3 regions of the Pseudomonas sp. 18173 genome follow, and region 2 is predicted to be linked to each of the others. Evidence: predicted binding sites of a transcription regulator. Region 2 holds the regulator's gene; each other region holds the start of a gene.

Region 1 (5,268 bases), on a different contig from region 2:
GCACTGCTCGGCGATTCGGTGACCACCGACCACATCTCCCCCGCCGGCAACATCAAGGCAGACAGCCCGGCCGGGCAATACCTGCGCGACAAAGGCGTGGAGCCGCGGGACTTCAACTCCTACGGCTCGCGGCGCGGCAACCATGAAGTGATGATGCGCGGCACCTTCGCCAATATCCGCATACGCAACGAAATGCTCGGCGGCGAGGAAGGCGGCAACACCCGCTATATTCCCACCGGGGAGAAAATGCCGATCTACGACGCCGCCATGCGTTATCAGGCTTCGGGCACCCCGCTGGTGGTGATCGCCGGCCAGGAATACGGCACCGGATCGAGCCGCGACTGGGCGGCCAAAGGCACCAACCTGCTGGGGGTCAAGGCGGTCATCGCCGAAAGTTTCGAACGGATTCACCGTTCCAACCTGGTGGGCATGGGCGTGCTGCCATTGCAGTTCAAGCTGGATCAGAACCGCAAGAGCCTGAACCTGGGCGGCAGTGAAACCCTGGACATCCTCGGCTTGACCGGCGTCGAGCTGACGCCACGGATGAACCTGACCCTGGCCATCACTCGCGAAGACGGCAGCAGCGAGAAGATCGAGGTGTTGTGCCGGATCGATACGTTGAATGAAGTGGAGTACTTCAAGTCCGGCGGGATTCTGCACTACGTGTTGCGGCAGTTGATCGCGTCTTGACCGACCGCTGACAAAGACACCGCCTTGTGGCGGTGTTTTTGTTGGGGACAGTCAGTAAGCTATCGCGAACAAGCTCGCTCCTACTTTGGTTTCAAGCCGTACTCAACATCAGCGGCGTGACACGGACTACTGTGGGAGCGGGCTTGCTCGCGAAGGCGGCGTGTCAGCAACGTTGATGTCGACTGACACGACGCCTTCGCGAGCAAGCCCGCTCCCACAGAATTTGGGGGACATCGCAAATCCCGACACAAGGACTTCAAATGATTGCCCTGCCATGGACGTTTCTGGCCCTGCTTTCCTTCGGCTATGGACTGGCGCTGACTTACGGCCATCTCGGTTGGCTCTCTGCAATCTCGGTATTCCTGTTACTGGTCGCCGGTGTAGCGGTACGCCAGCGCGAAATTCCATTTGTCCGCTATCTCGGCCACGGGCTGTTCATCGTCCTGGCTTTGACCCTGGCGACACATTGGCTTCCCGGCTTCTACAACGGTCGCGGTATCGCCCCCCAGCGTTTCACCGACAACGCCGTGTTGTTCGCGATGCACCTGAACCTGGACAAACCGCTGATCGGCTTCTGGCTGTTGCTGGTTTGCCCGTGGATTGTCGGCCGTCGTTCGCTTCGGCAATCGCTGTATGCCACCTCACTGGCATTGACCTTGAGCGCCCTGCTGGCACTGGGCGGCGCGCTGTTGCTGGGGATCATCGCCTGGGCGCCGAAATGGCCGGATCAAGCCTGGTTGTGGTTGCTGAACAATCTGCTGCTGGTGACGCTGGTCGAGGAAGCACTGTTCCGTGGCTACATCCAGGGCGGCCTGAGCCGCTGCCTGAAACACCACCCCCAGGGTGAAAACCTCGCCCTGTTGCTGGCGTCATCGGCCTTCGGCCTGGCCCATATCGGCGCAGGATGGCAGTGGGTGCTACTGGCAACGCTGGCCGGGGTCGGTTATGGCCTGGCCTACCGTTTCGGTGGGCTGGGCGCCGCAATCGCCAGCCACTTTGGCTTGAACCTGCTGCACTTCGGCTTGTTTACCTATCCGATGCTCGCCGGCTGACGCAAGGGTCATTTTGCGACGCATGGCTGATTATCGAAAAATAATCTCAATAATCCGCCGACCTTGCCGATACAGCACTTGAAAGCCTTGCGGATTAAAAAAGCCATGCGTAACAACCAGCCAATTACACAACGCGAGCGGACCTTCCCGGCTCAGCAACGGTTGATTTCCACCACCGATGCCAAGGGCATGATCACCTACTGTAACGACGCCTTCGTCGAAATCAGCGGGTTTTCCCGAGAGGAGCTGATCCGTGCACCGCACAACCTGGTCCGTCACCCTGACGTGCCGGCCGCGGTGTTCGCACACATGTGGGGCACACTGAAACAAGGCTTGCCATGGATGGGCATTGTCAAGAATCGCTGCAAGTCCGGTGATCATTACTGGGTGAACGCCTATGTGACACCGATCTTCGAAAGCAATCAGGTGATCGGTTACGAGTCGGTGCGGGTCAAGCCCACCGCCGAACAGATCCGCCGCGCCGAAGCGCTCTACCAACGCATCAACCAGGGCAAGTCGGCCGTTCCCTCCTCGGATAAATGGCTGCCGATCCTGCAGGACTGGCTGCCGTTCATTCTGGTCAGCCAATTGAGTTTCATGATCGGCGCATCGCTGAACTCCCATTGGGGGTTTGCGCTGGCTGCCGGGCTCTCGGTGCCGCTGGGCCTGATGGGCCTTCAATGGCAACAGCGTGGCCTCAAGCGCTTGCTGCGCCTGGCCGAGCAGACCACCTCCGATCCATTGATCGCACAGATGTACACTGACAGTCGCGGCGCCCAGGCACGCCTGGAGATGTCCATCCTCAGTCAGGAAGCACGCCTGAAAACCTGCCTGACGCGCCTGCAGGACACCGCCGAACACCTGACCGACCAGGCCAGGCAGTCCGATGCCCTGGCGCACAACAGCTCCAGCGGCCTGGAACGTCAACGCGTCGAAACCGAGCAAGTGGCCACCGCGGTCAACCAGATGGCCGCCACCACCCAGGAAGTCGCCAGCCACGTGCAACGCACCGCTGATGCCACCCAGGAAGCCAATCGCCTGACCGGTCGTGGTCGTGACATTGCCGGGGAAACCCGCGAAGCCATCCAGCGCCTGTCGGTGGTGGTCGGTGAAACCGGCGTGACCGTGACCCAGCTGGCCAAGGACAGCAACGAAATCGGTGGCGTGGTCGACGTGATCAAAGGCATCGCCGACCAGACCAACCTGCTGGCCCTGAACGCCGCCATCGAAGCGGCCCGTGCCGGCGAGATGGGTCGTGGTTTTGCGGTGGTCGCCGACGAAGTCCGTCAACTGGCGCAACGCACCAGCGAGTCCACCGGGCAGATTCATGCGCTGATCGCCAAGCTCCAGCAAACCGCCGGCACCGCGGTGCAGACCATGGAAGCCGGGCATCGCCAGGCCGAAGAAGGCGTGGCGCGGGTACTGGAAGCGGACCAGGCACTGGTGGGGATCAGCGAAGCGGTGGCCAACATTACCGACATGACCACCCAGATCGCGGCCGCGACCGAAGAGCAAAGCGCCGTGGCCGAAGAAATCAGCCGCAACATCAGCAACATCTCGGAGCTGGCGGACCAGACCTCGGAACAGGCACAGAACTCGGCATTGCTGAGTGAAGAGCTGACCAAGACCGCCAATACCCAGTATTCGCTGGTGGAGCGTTTTAACCGCTGAGTGATGCTGGAAAAAACAAAACCCGGACGGTGAAGGCCTCCGGGTTTTTTATTGCCAATCTGGAAGTGAAGTTGCCTGTCCGGGCCTCATCGCTGGCAAGCCAGCTCCCACAGTGACTCGCGGTGTGACTCGATTTTGTGCCCAATGCAAAAACCTGTGGGAGCTGGCTTGCCAGCGAAGAGGCCATCACTGCCGGCAAAAAATCTCACTGAAGAAATGCAGCCACCCGCCCCGCAGCAGCCTCCATATGCTGCTCATGGGTAAACCCGGAAGCCTTCAACGGCTTCAAGTCATGATCCCCTGCCACCAGCCACAACACGTCGATACCCGGCGATAGCGCATACCCCTCGACCGCCTCACGATTGCCCAGCGCATCGCGCTCGCCCTGCACGATCAAGGTCCGGGTCTTCAGGTCGGCCAAATGCTCGACCCGTGGCTTCTCCGGCTTGCCCACCGCATAGAACGGATACCCCAGGCACACCAGCGCATCCGCCCCCAGCTCATCGGCCAGCAGACTGGCCATCCGCCCGCCCATGGACTTGCCGCCCACGGCCAGCGGCCCAGTGACATGGCGTCGCACCTGGGCATACACCTCGCGCCAGCATTCCAGCAGTTTCGGTGCCGGGTTCGGTGGGCGCTTGCCGCCGTCGATGCGCCGCTGCGCCATGTACGGAAATTCGAAGCGCAACACGTTGATGCCTTGAACGGCGAGGCGTGCAGCCATGTCGCTCATCCAGTCGCTGTCCATCGGTGCGCCGGCGCCGTGGGCGAGGATCAGCGTCGCCGCAGCCTTGCCAGCCGCGGTATTCCACAACCATCCATGATCCCGCACGCACTGCGCCCATTGATCCCCGTCAATACCGGCCTTGTGCCCTTTGTCCATGCTTGCCTCGCTTTAGTCTGCCTATAACTCCGGCCAAAGAGTGCGCTGCCAAGCGCTGCGCGCTCACTTCGGCTGAACCGTGGATGGGGAACCATGAACACTTCTATCAGTACCGCCTACAACTACAAGGTGGTCCGCCAATTCGCCATTATGACGGTGGTGTGGAGCATCGTCGGCATGGGGCTCGGGGTTTTTCTCGCCGCCCAGTTGGTCTGGCCCGAACTCAACTTCAATTTGCCGTGGACCAGCTTCGGCCGCTTGCGCCCGCTGCACACCAACGCCGTGATCTTCGCCTTCGGCGGCTGCGCGTTGTTTGCCAGTTCGTTCTATTCGGTGCAACGCACCTGCCAGACACAGCTGTTTGCGCCGAAAATCGCCGCGTTCTGTTTCTGGGGCTGGCAGCTGGTGATCCTGCTGGCGGCCATCAGCCTGCCGCTGGGCTACACCAGCTCCAAGGAATACGCCGAGCTGGAATGGCCGATCGACATCCTGATCACCATCGTCTGGGTCGCCTACGCCATCGTGTTCTTCGGCACGATCATGCAGCGCAAGACCAAACACATCTACGTCGGTAACTGGTTCTTCGGGGCGTTCATCGTCACCGTGGCGATCCTGCACATCGTCAACAACATGGAACTGCCGGTCAGCTTCACCAAGTCCTACTCGCTGTACTCGGGTGCCACCGATGCGATGGTGCAATGGTGGTACGGCCACAACGCCGTAGGTTTTTTCCTCACCGCCGGTTTCCTCGGGATGATGTACTACTTCGTGCCGAAACAGGCCGAGCGCCCGGTGTATTCCTATCGCCTGTCGATCGTGCACTTCTGGGCGCTGATCACCCTGTACATCTGGGCCGGCCCGCACCACCTGCACTACACCGCGCTGCCGGACTGGGCGCAGTCGCTGGGCATGGTGATGTCGCTGATCCTGCTGGCACCGAGCTGGGGCGGGATGATCAACGGCATGATGACC
Region 2 (5,268 bases):
AGAAACAGCTGCCGGCGCCTCGGCCTGAGCTTTGACGGCATTGAGCGAGTCCAGCAGTTGTTCGAATTCATTGTCGGTGATATCGCCCGACTCGGCTTCTGCCTCAGGCGCTTCGACCGCAGCGACAACGGGTGCAGACACCACCTCGTCAGCCGATTGCGGCTCGGCCAGACGGGCCAGCGCCGCAAGCAGTTCAGGTGTCGCCGCCGTGATCGGGCTGCGCTCGCGGACTTCGCTGAACATGCTGTTCACCGCGTCCAGCGCTTCGAGAACCACGTCCATCAGTTCCGAATCGACGCGACGCTCACCCTTGCGCAGGATGTCGAACACGTTCTCGGCGATGTGGCAGCACTCCACCAGCTCGTTGAGCTGGAGGAAGCCGGCGCCCCCTTTTACAGTGTGAAAACCGCGAAAAATTGCATTGAGCAAGTCCGCATCATCCGGACGGCTTTCCAGCTCGACCAGTTGTTCGGACAGTTGCTCTAGAATTTCGCCGGCCTCAACCAGGAAATCCTGAAGGATCTCTTCATCGGCGCCGAAGCTCATTAAGGGTGTGCTCCTACAGGTCTAAAAACCCAAAAACCTAAAGTTCTAAAATTCTAAAAACCCAGGCTGGATAACAAATCGTCCACATCGTCCTGACCGGACACAACGTCTTCTCTTTTATCGGCATGAATCTGCGGACCTTCACCCTGAGAGAGATGTTTTTGTGGATCTTTTTCAGCAAGCATCGCTTCACGGTCATGTTCGATGCCCGCAAAGCGATCCACCTGACTGGCCATGAGCACGAGCTTGAGCAGGTTGCTTTCAACTTCGGTGACCAGTTGGGTCACACGCTTGATCACTTGCCCGGTGAGGTCCTGGTAATCCTGGGCGAGCAGGATGTCGTTCAGGTTGCCCGACACCGCGCGATTGTCCGTGCCGCTGCGCGCCAGGAACCCGTCGACCCGCCGGGCCAGTTCACGAAACTCTTGCGCACCGACTTCGCGACGCATGAAGCGCCCCCAGTCCGCGCTCAAGGCCTGGGCTTCATCCGCCAGGCCATTGACCAGCGGCGTGGCACTTTCCACCAGATCCATGGTGCGGTTGGCCGCGGCTTCGGTCAGCTTGACCACATACCCCAGGCGCTCGGTGGCATCGGTGATCTGCGACACTTCTTCGGCTTGCGGCATGTGCGGGTCAATCTGGAAATTGACGATCGCGCTATGCAGCTCGCGAGTGAGCTTGCCCACTTCCTGATACAGGCCGCGGTCACGGGTCTGGTTGAGCTCATGGATCAATTGCACGGCGTCGCCGAACTTGCCCTTTTCAAGGCTTGCGACCAATTCGACGGCGTGTTTTTTCAGGGTCGATTCGAAATCGCCCAATGAAGTTTCGTTATTGCCCATAGCTCCCCCGTGGCGCACTCATCAACCGATGCGTTCGAAAATCTTCTCGATTTTTTCTTTCAACGCCTGGGCCGTGAAGGGTTTGACCACATAGCCGTTAACGCCAGCCTGGGCCGCTTCGATGATCTGCTCGCGCTTGGCTTCAGCGGTCACCATCAACACCGGCAGGTGCTTGAGCTTTTCATCGGCACGCACGTGGCGCAGCAGGTCGATACCGGTCATGCCAGGCATGTTCCAGTCCGTTACCAGAAAGTCGATGCTTCCGCTGTTGAGCACCGGAATGGCGGTAGTGCCATCGTCGGCCTCGACGGTGTTGGTGAACCCAAGGTCACGCAGCAGGTTCTTGATGATCCGCCGCATCGTTGAGAAGTCATCAACGATGAGGATTTTCATGTTCTTGTCCAATTCGACCTCCAAGCAGTCTTAAACGCGCCCAGCACCTGGACGCGCCATTTCAATCAATCCGGCAAAGCACTCAATGACTGTCTGGAGCACAACAGATCGCGACCGGTGCAGTTCAGCACCACACCAGCCTCGTTCGCAGTGTCCCCACACTGCCTTCAGCGCGCTCGCCACTCCCCCAAACGCCCCCGCAAACGGGCCGCGCACTGGCTGTGTAACTGGCTGACCCGCGATTCGCTGACCCCCAGGACCTCACCGATTTCCTTGAGGTTCAACTCTTCGTCGTAGTACAGCGCCAACACCAGTCGCTCACGCTCCGGCAAATTGGCAATCGCATCCGCCAGCGCAGCCTGGAAGCGTTCATCTTCCAGATCGCGTGACGGCTCGAGATGAGCACTCGCGCCATCCTCGTGCAGCCCTTCGTGTTCGCCATCCTGCAACAGATCGTCGAAACTGAATAAGCGGCTGCCCAGGGTGTCGTTCAAAATTCCGTAGTAATCGTCGAGACTCAATTGGAGTTCGGCCGCAACCTCGTGATCTTTAGCGTCACGGCCGGTTTTCGCTTCAATCGAGCGGATGGCGTCGCTGACCATGCGCGTATTGCGGTGAACCGAACGTGGCGCCCAATCCCCCTTGCGCACTTCATCGAGCATGGCGCCGCGGATTCGAATGCCCGCGTACGTCTCGAAACTGGCGCCTTTGCTGGCGTCATATTTGGTCGACACTTCAAGCAGGCCGATCATCCCGGCCTGGATCAGGTCTTCGACCTGGACACTGGCCGGCAAGCGCGCCAGCAAGTGGTAGGCAATGCGTTTAACCAGCGGCGCGTAACGCTCGATCAGCTCGTACTGCGCATCACGGGCCGATTTTTTATAGAGGTTGTAACCGCTTGCTGTCATAGCACGGGTCCTGCTGTCTGTTGCACGAGGCGCTCGACGAAAAACTCCAGGTGCCCGCGCGGGTTGGCCGGCAGCGGCCAGGTATCGACTTTCTGCGCGATGGCCTTGAACGCCAGCGAGCACTTGGAACGCGGGAAAGCCTCGTAGACGGCGCGCTGTTTCTGCACGGCCTTGCGCACGCTTTCGTCGTAGGGCACGGCGCCGACGTATTGCAGGGCGACGTCGAGGAAACGATCCGTGACCTTGGTCAACTTGGCGAACAGGTTGCGCCCTTCCTGCGGGCTCTGGGCCATGTTGGCCAGGACCCGGAAGCGGTTCATGCCGTAGTCGCGATTGAGCAACTTGATCAACGCGTAGGCATCGGTGATCGAGGTCGGCTCGTCACACACCACCAGCAGCACTTCCTGGGCGGCGCGAACGAAACTGACTACCGAGTCACCAATGCCCGCAGCGGTGTCGATCACCAATACGTCGAGGTTGTCGCCGATATCACTGAAGGCCTGGATCAGGCCCGCGTGTTGCGCAGGGCTCAGATGCACCATGCTCTGAGTGCCCGATGCGGCCGGAACGATACGGATGCCGCCAGGCCCCTGCAGCAGTACGTCGCGCAGTTCGCAGCGGCCCTCGATCACGTCGGCCAGGGTACGTTTGGGTGTCAGGCCCAGCAGAACGTCGACGTTCGCCAGTCCCAGGTCGGCGTCCAGCAGCATGACGCGCCGGCCAAGCTCAGCCAAAGCCAGGGACAAGTTCACTGACACGTTAGTTTTCCCGACGCCACCTTTGCCGCCGGTCACCGCGATCACCTGTACGGGATGCATGCTGCCCATGTTATTTCTTTACCTTGTCTTGCATAGACGGAGGCCACATTACTGGCTGCGCGTTCGCTAACGGAACAATGCATGGCAGACCATCGATGTAGGTACAAAAACTATTCATTAATTACCTCAGCCAACCTGCTTGGTCGGGCTGTGGTAGATGTCAGCGAACATGTCAGCCATGGCTTCTTCGCTGGGTTCTTCCTGCATTTGCACGCTGACGGCGCGACTGACCAACTGATGACGGCGCGGCAGATGCAAATCATCCGGGATCCGCGGGCCATCGGTCAGGTAGGCCACGGGTAACTCATGACTGATGGCCAGGCTCAACACCTCGCCCAGACTCGCCGTTTCATCCAGTTTAGTCAGGATGCAGCCAGCGAGCCCGCAACGCTTGTAACTGTGATAAGCGGCCGTTAGAACCTGTTTCTGGCTGGTGGTTGCCAATACCAGATAATTTTTCGAGCGGATGCCACGACCGGCCAGGCTTTCGAGCTGCATGCGCAGGGCCGGGTCGCTGGCCTGCAGGCCCGCGGTATCGATCAGCACCACGCGCTTGCGCAGCAATGGATCCAGCGCCTGCACCAGGGACTGGCCCGGATCGACGTGGGTCACCGAGACATTGAGTATGCGCCCCAGGGTCTTGAGCTGCTCCTGGGCACCGATGCGGAAGCTGTCCATGCTCACCAGCGCAATGTTCTGCGCGCCGTACTTGAGCACATAACGGGCGGCCAGCTTGGCCAGGGTGGTGGTCTTGCCCATGCCGGCAGGGCCGACCATGGCGATCACTCCGCCCTCTTCCAGCGGCTCGACTTCCGGGGTAGCGATCATGCGTGCCAGGTGCGCCAGCAACATGCGCCAGGCCTGACGGGGTTCCTCGATGTCGGTGATCATTGCCAGCAGGTCGCGCGACAGCGGACCCGACAGGCCGATGCGTTGCAGGCGACGCCAGAGGTTGGCCTGGTCCGGACGGCTGCCTTGCAGCTGATTCCAGGCCAGCGAGCCAAGCTGTACTTCCATGAGTTCGCGCAGGCTGTTGAGCTCCGAACGCATCGAGTCGAACGCGCGCGGGTCTACACCTGCGGACGCTGGCGCAGCGGCGGCTGCAGGGCGACGGGGTTCGGCGTAAGTCGGCTCGATCAGCGGCTCGGCGGCGGTCAACGGCAAGCCGGCGAACAACTGACGGTTGGTAGCATTGTCGCTCTCGCCATCGCCACGCAGGCTCAATTCGGCCTGGGCGGTAACGATCCGCGACTGAGTCTTGCGCAACTCGTCTTCGAGCTCCATGTTCGGCACCCGCGGCGCCAGTGCCGACAACTTGTAATCCAGCGCGGCCGTCAGCTCGACACCCCCGGCGATCCGGCGGTTGCCAATGATAGCGGCATCAGCGCCCAGCTCATCGCGAACCAGCTTCATGGCCTGACGCATATCGGCGGCGAAAAAACGCTTAACTTGCATAAACCACTACCTCAGCCGTTGGGCCCTACTGTCGCAACGATGGTCACTTGCTTGTTGTCAGGGATTTCCTGGTAAGCCAACACATGCAAACCCGGGACTGCGAGCCGGCCAAATCGCGAGAGCATCGCGCGAACCGGACCGGCCACCAGCAGAATCACCGGCTGACCTTGCATCTCCTGACGCTGTGCCGCGTCGATCAACGAACGTTGCAGCTTCTCAGCCATGCTTGGCTCCAGCAGAACGCCCTCTTCCGAGCCTTGTCCTGCCTTTTGCAGACTATTGAGCAATATCTGTTCCAACCTTGGC
Region 3 (5,268 bases), on a different contig from region 2:
GGCACAAAAAAACGGGCAGTCACCGCAAGGGACTGCCCGTTTTTTATTGACGCTCTATCAGATGTCGTCTTTGTCGAAGCGGCGCGCTTCGCGTTGCAACTGGTAGACGAAGCGTTCGACCTGACGCTGCACCAGTCCACTCATGTTGTGGAAACGAATGCCGGCGAAAGTGGTGGAGATCTTTTCTTCGAAATGCAGATAACGCAGCTCGACCGGGGCGGTCATTTTGCCAAAGGGCAGGTCGGCGTTGAAGCGGTCGTAAACCTGGCCCAGTTGCAGGCTGCCAGTGATGTCGCCGTCGAAACGCAGTTTGCAGCCGGTCGCGGAAATATCCAGCAGCTTGCCGCTGATGGGAGCCTTGAGCTTTTCGCCGTCGAGGTTGACGTTGACCAGTTGTGCCAGCTTCAGCGCTGCGCGGAATGCATTGCGGCGCTGGTGGTACACCACTTCATCGGGCAGGGTGCCGCGATAGCAGCGGCTGCCACCGGATTCGTCGATGTTCAATTGACCGTTGCTTTCCCAGGCAATGCGCACGCCTTCGTGGAAGCCTTCGACCTTGAACGGTTCGCCCGCCAGCAGGTAGCGCTCGCCATCGCGGGGAATCATTTCGTCCAGGGCGATCATGTTGCTGTCACGGTCCAGATCCACCAGATAGCTCTGGAAGCGCTGGCTGCGCTCGTGGAACGTGATGATCAGCGGGTCATGGCTTTCGAGCAGCTGGCGCAGGTTGCCGGAGATTTCCAAGGGCGTGGAGAGCACCTTGGGTGGCTGCGGAGCATCATCCACGGATAAGGCATTGGACACGGTTAATCAATCTCCAGACAAAATTTGACTACGACTGGCCAGCATTTTGCCAGCATCTTTCGCGTCTTGGATAGAGCGGGCTCTTCGAGCGGCCTAAGCCTGACTGAGCGGGCGCGGCTTAGCAAGCTTGGAGAATGTTCCGCTGGCATCGTAAAGCGCCGGGGTTTCACCACCGTTGAGGATTTTCAGCTGGGTGGCCGTAGCGGCCTGCTGAGTGAGGATTGACTGACCGTTGTTGGCGTTGATGGCCTGGCACTGGGCCAGAAGATCGGTCAGCACGTCACTTTGCGCCAGCAACTGGTCGCCAATGCTCGACTGGCTGGCCAATTGCTCAAGACCGCCGCGGTTGGTCGGCAGGTTGAGGCTGGCGAGGACTTCACTGCGCTTGCGGCCATGCTGTTCGAGCAAGACCACCAATGCCTGTTTCTGCGCCAGGATGTCCTCGAGCAATGGCATGTCGCGGCCATGCAAGGCGAGGGATTCGGTCTGCAGTAACTCCAGCAGGTGTTGCGCTGGAGCAAAGTCGTCGGTGATCAGTTGCAGTAAATTAGTGTCGTGCATGGCTGGCCTTGGGTTTTAAGCGTCCAAAAGCCTGGCGCCGGCGGTGGCCTAGCGCTGGGCTTCGAAGTTGAGCAGTTTGCTGGCTACACGGTTGCTGTCGACCTTATAGCTGCCATCGGCAATCGCTGCTTTCAATTCGGCCACGCGGGCTTTGTCGACGGCAGGCTGATCGCGCAGCTTGTCTGTGACCTTCTGCAACTGTTGAGCCTCATTGCTGAGATGTACCGATTCCCCGCTTTTGACGGTACCGGCCTGTTCGGCCGCGGACTCCAGCGGCGCGGATTTGCCGGCTTCGGCGCTTTCCTTGCTGGCGCTGGTACGTGTACTGCCCGTAAGGGACGAGGAGCTGTTCAAACGGCTGAAATCGATGACCATGATAAAAAAACCTCTGGGAATTTGGACGCTTGCCATGGTTTCGGCCATTCCCTGGAAAACTTTAGGTCCATTTATCAATGAACCTCGCGCGCGTCAGCGCTTGCCCTGCATGGAGCACAGTCTAGGGAACAGCCGCGGCAAGCGCCACATTCCGGTGAACCGAGAGCCTTACATGGACACTTCCACCTGCCCCGGCGCCATGACCTGTGCCTTGATGACTCGCTGGGAGTTGAGGTTTTTCACCCGGATCTGTTCGCTCAGACCGCCGTTCGACAGGGCTTCGCCCGGCATGCGCACGCTGAGCGTGCCGCTGCGGGCGGTAATCACCACCTGATCACCCTTGCGGATGACTTCGGCCTGTTCGATATGCACCAGGGTAATCACCTGGTCGGCGACCGTTGGTCGGGTCAGTCGCTGCCCGATCGCCTGGTCAAGGGAGGTCAGGTAGCCCTGGCTGATCAGGCTGATATCACGTTCGCGCAGGACCACATCCCCAGGCTCGACAATGGCCGCGCGGCGCAGTGGCCGGGCGGTGGTCACGACATCGCGAAACAGGCGGACTTGAGCGGGCACGAAGACGGTCCAGGGGGCGGCACCCTCGCAATGGACCTTGACCGTGACCCGTCCCAGCGGCTTGGGGCTCTCAAGGGTTGCTGTCAATTCCTTGTCGCACATGGGCATGTGCATGCGCGGGTCGAGCGGGTTGACCTGGATCTCGTAGCGACCTTCCGTTTGACTGGTAGCCAGATAGTCTTCTACGGTGAACTCAAGAAAGCCCTGAGTGACGCCGATAAGCATGTCAGGCAAGGTAACCGCGTCAGCAAGGGCAGGGCTGCCAGCGTTGAACAGGCAAACAGCCGCCAGCACGCCGAGCAATTTGCGGCAGGGTATGGTCAGGCGTCGAAAAAATGTCGGTTCTGTGTTCATAACGATTAAAAAAGCAAGCGCCGTGCCGTTTAGTGTGGAAGGCGCGTCGCAACAACACTTGGCGTTGGTGTAGGAGTCTGGGCATGGCTGGTGTAATGGATGCGGTAAACCAGCGCACGCAACTGGTGGGGCAGAATCGCCTTGAGCTGTTGTTGTTCCGTCTCGACGGCCAGCAGCTGTACGGGATCAACGTGTTCAAGGTTCGGGAGGTGCTGCAATGCCCCCAGCTGACGCTGATGCCCAAATCCAGTCCTGTCGTGTGCGGTGTGGCGAACATCCGGGGGGCGACCATTCCGATCCTTGATCTGGCGATGGCGACCGGCTCCGGCGCTTTGAAGGACAAGAACAATCCCTTCGTGATCATCACGGAGTACAACACCAAGACCCAGGGTTTCCTGGTGCGCTCGGTGGAGCGCATCGTCAACATGAACTGGGAGGAGATCCATCCACCACCCAAGGGCACCGGGCGCGATCACTACCTGACGGCGGTGACACGGGTCGACAATCAGCTGGTCGAAATCATCGACGTCGAGAAAGTGCTGGCGGAAGTGGCGCCGACACCGGAAGCGATTTCCGTCGGCGTGGTGGATGTCGAAACCCAGCACAAGGCGCTTTCGTTGCGCGTGCTGACGGTCGACGACTCGTCGGTGGCGCGCAAGCAGGTCACGCGCTGCCTGCAAACGGTCGGCGTTGAAGTGGTGGCGCTGAACGACGGTCGGCAAGCGCTGGATTACCTGCGCAAACTGGTCGATGAAGGCAAGAAACCGGAAGAAGAGTTCCTGATGATGATCTCCGACATCGAGATGCCGGAGATGGACGGGTACACACTGACGGCGGAAATCCGCAACGACCCGCGCATGCAAAAGCTTCATATCATCCTGCATACTTCGTTGTCGGGGGTTTTCAATCAGGCGATGGTCAAGAAGGTCGGTGCCGATGACTTCCTGGCCAAATTCCGTCCTGATGACCTGGCATCCCGGGTAGTCGACCGGATCAAGGCAGCAGATATCAGCTAGGGGCCTGCGCCCCTGGCAGTCAACACGATTTAAGAGGCGGCATCATTGTCTACGGGTAATTTGGATTTCGAACAGTTCCGGGTGTTCCTGGAAAAAGCCTGTGGCATTTTGCTCGGTGAAAACAAGCAGTACCTGGTCTCCAGCCGTCTCAACAAACTGATGGAACAGCAAGGCATCAAGTCTTTGGGTGAGCTGGTTCAGCGGATGCAGACCCAGCCGCGCAGCGGTTTGCGCGAGCAGGTGGTAGACGCCATGACCACCAACGAAACCCTGTGGTTTCGTGACACCTACCCGTTTGAAGTCTTGAAGAACAAGGTACTGCCCGAAGCGATCAAGGCCAGTCCCGGCCAGCGCCTGCGCATCTGGTCGGCGGCGTGCTCCTCAGGCCAGGAACCGTATTCGCTGTCGATGTCCATCGACGAGTTCGAGCGGGTCAACATGGGCCAGTTGAGGATGGGCGTGCAGATTGTTGCCACCGACCTGTCCGGCACCATGCTGAACAACTGCAAGACTGGCGAGTACGACAGCCTGGCCATCGGCCGTGGTCTGTCACCGGAGCGCCTGCAGCGTTATTTCGACCCGAAAGGGCCGGGGCGCTGGGCGATCAAGGCACCGATCAAGAGCCGGGTGGAGTTCCGTTCCTTCAACCTGCTGGACAGCTACGCGAGCCTGGGCAAGTTCGATATCGTGTTTTGCCGCAACGTGCTGATCTACTTCTCCGCCGAGGTGAAGAAGGACATCCTGTTGCGCATCCACAGTACGTTGAAGCCGGGCGGTTACCTGTTCCTTGGTGCTTCCGAAGCGCTGAACGGATTGCCGGATCATTACCAGATGGTCCAGTGCAGCCCGGGGATCATTTACCAGGCGAAGTGATTTTTGCTGGCGTTGTCAAAAAACGGGAGTCCTTAGAGGCTCCCGTTTTTTTATGCCTGCCGATATCCCGCTAACACCGCATACACCTGTAGGAGCGAGCTTGCTCGCGATGGTGTGTCAGCGGACGCGGGTGTTGATCGATCCTCCATCGCGAGCAAGCTCGCTCCTACAGGGATGGCGGTGTTCTTTGGATTGGTGGAAGCGGCAGAAAAGCGGCAGGCGGCGGAAAACCGTTGCCGCTTTTCTGGCATTGCCGCGTTGCCGTAGCCGGCAAAGCCCCGGTTTTCGGGCTTTTTTGAATTGGCATGGGGCTTGCTAAGTTGATCCTACGAAAAATCAGGTCACCCGAAGGTTTCCCGACATGAGCATCAGCTTCGATAAAGCGCTCGGTATCCATGAACAAGCCCTGGGCTTCCGCGCCCAGCGTGCCGAAGTCCTGGCCAACAACATCGCCAACGCCGATACCCCGAACTACAAGGCTCGGGACCTGGACTTCTCGAAAGTGCTCGCCGAGCAGAACGAGAAAACCAAGAGCGGCACCTTTGCCTTGAACATGACCAACAGCCGTCATATCGAAGCTGAAGGCCTGGGCAATGGCGACGAGTCGTTGCTGTATCGCACGCCGATGCAACCGTCGATCGACCAGAACACCGTGGATGCTCAACTGGAACAGTCGAACTACGCGGAAAACGCGATCGGCTTCCAGGCCAGC

Evidence for each region. The regulator FliA, encoded in region 2, starts transcription of late flagellar genes. The targets are predictions, from matches to a motif close to CTAAAGTTTNNNNNNNNNNNGCCGNTAA.
Region 1: ACLD1X_RS06180 (methyl-accepting chemotaxis protein) is a predicted target of FliA. The motif match lies at 1,788-1,815, and genes of this name have one in related genera.
Region 3: flgM (flagellar biosynthesis anti-sigma factor FlgM) is a predicted target of FliA. The motif match lies at 1,778-1,805, and genes of this name have one in related genera.

Annotation. Positions count from the first base shown of each region.
Region 1 is NZ_JBKFTN010000004.1:155,255-160,522, reverse strand. It holds gene acnA (aconitate hydratase AcnA) at 1-690, shown strand, start outside; gene ACLD1X_RS06185 (CPBP family intramembrane glutamic endopeptidase) at 951-1,742, shown strand; gene ACLD1X_RS06180 (methyl-accepting chemotaxis protein) at 1,848-3,413, shown strand; gene ACLD1X_RS06175 (alpha/beta family hydrolase) at 3,619-4,296, opposite strand; gene ccoN (cytochrome-c oxidase, cbb3-type subunit I) at 4,390-5,268, shown strand, end outside.
Region 2 is NZ_JBKFTN010000017.1:52,173-57,440, forward strand. It holds gene ACLD1X_RS19290 (chemotaxis protein CheA) at 1-546, opposite strand, end outside; gene ACLD1X_RS19295 (protein phosphatase CheZ) at 600-1,388, opposite strand; gene ACLD1X_RS19300 (chemotaxis response regulator CheY) at 1,410-1,781, opposite strand; gene fliA (RNA polymerase sigma factor FliA) at 1,949-2,689, opposite strand; gene fleN (flagellar synthesis regulator FleN) at 2,686-3,516, opposite strand; gene flhF (flagellar biosynthesis protein FlhF) at 3,634-4,962, opposite strand; gene flhA (flagellar biosynthesis protein FlhA) at 4,974-5,268, opposite strand, start outside.
Region 3 is NZ_JBKFTN010000006.1:261,006-266,273, reverse strand. It holds gene ACLD1X_RS09745 (flagellar brake protein) at 58-804, opposite strand; gene ACLD1X_RS09740 (flagella synthesis protein FlgN) at 898-1,365, opposite strand; gene flgM (flagellar biosynthesis anti-sigma factor FlgM) at 1,414-1,740, opposite strand; gene flgA (flagellar basal body P-ring formation chaperone FlgA) at 1,909-2,667, opposite strand; gene ACLD1X_RS09725 (chemotaxis protein CheV) at 2,751-3,683, shown strand; gene cheR (protein-glutamate O-methyltransferase CheR) at 3,729-4,556, shown strand; gene flgB (flagellar basal body rod protein FlgB) at 4,918-5,268, shown strand, end outside.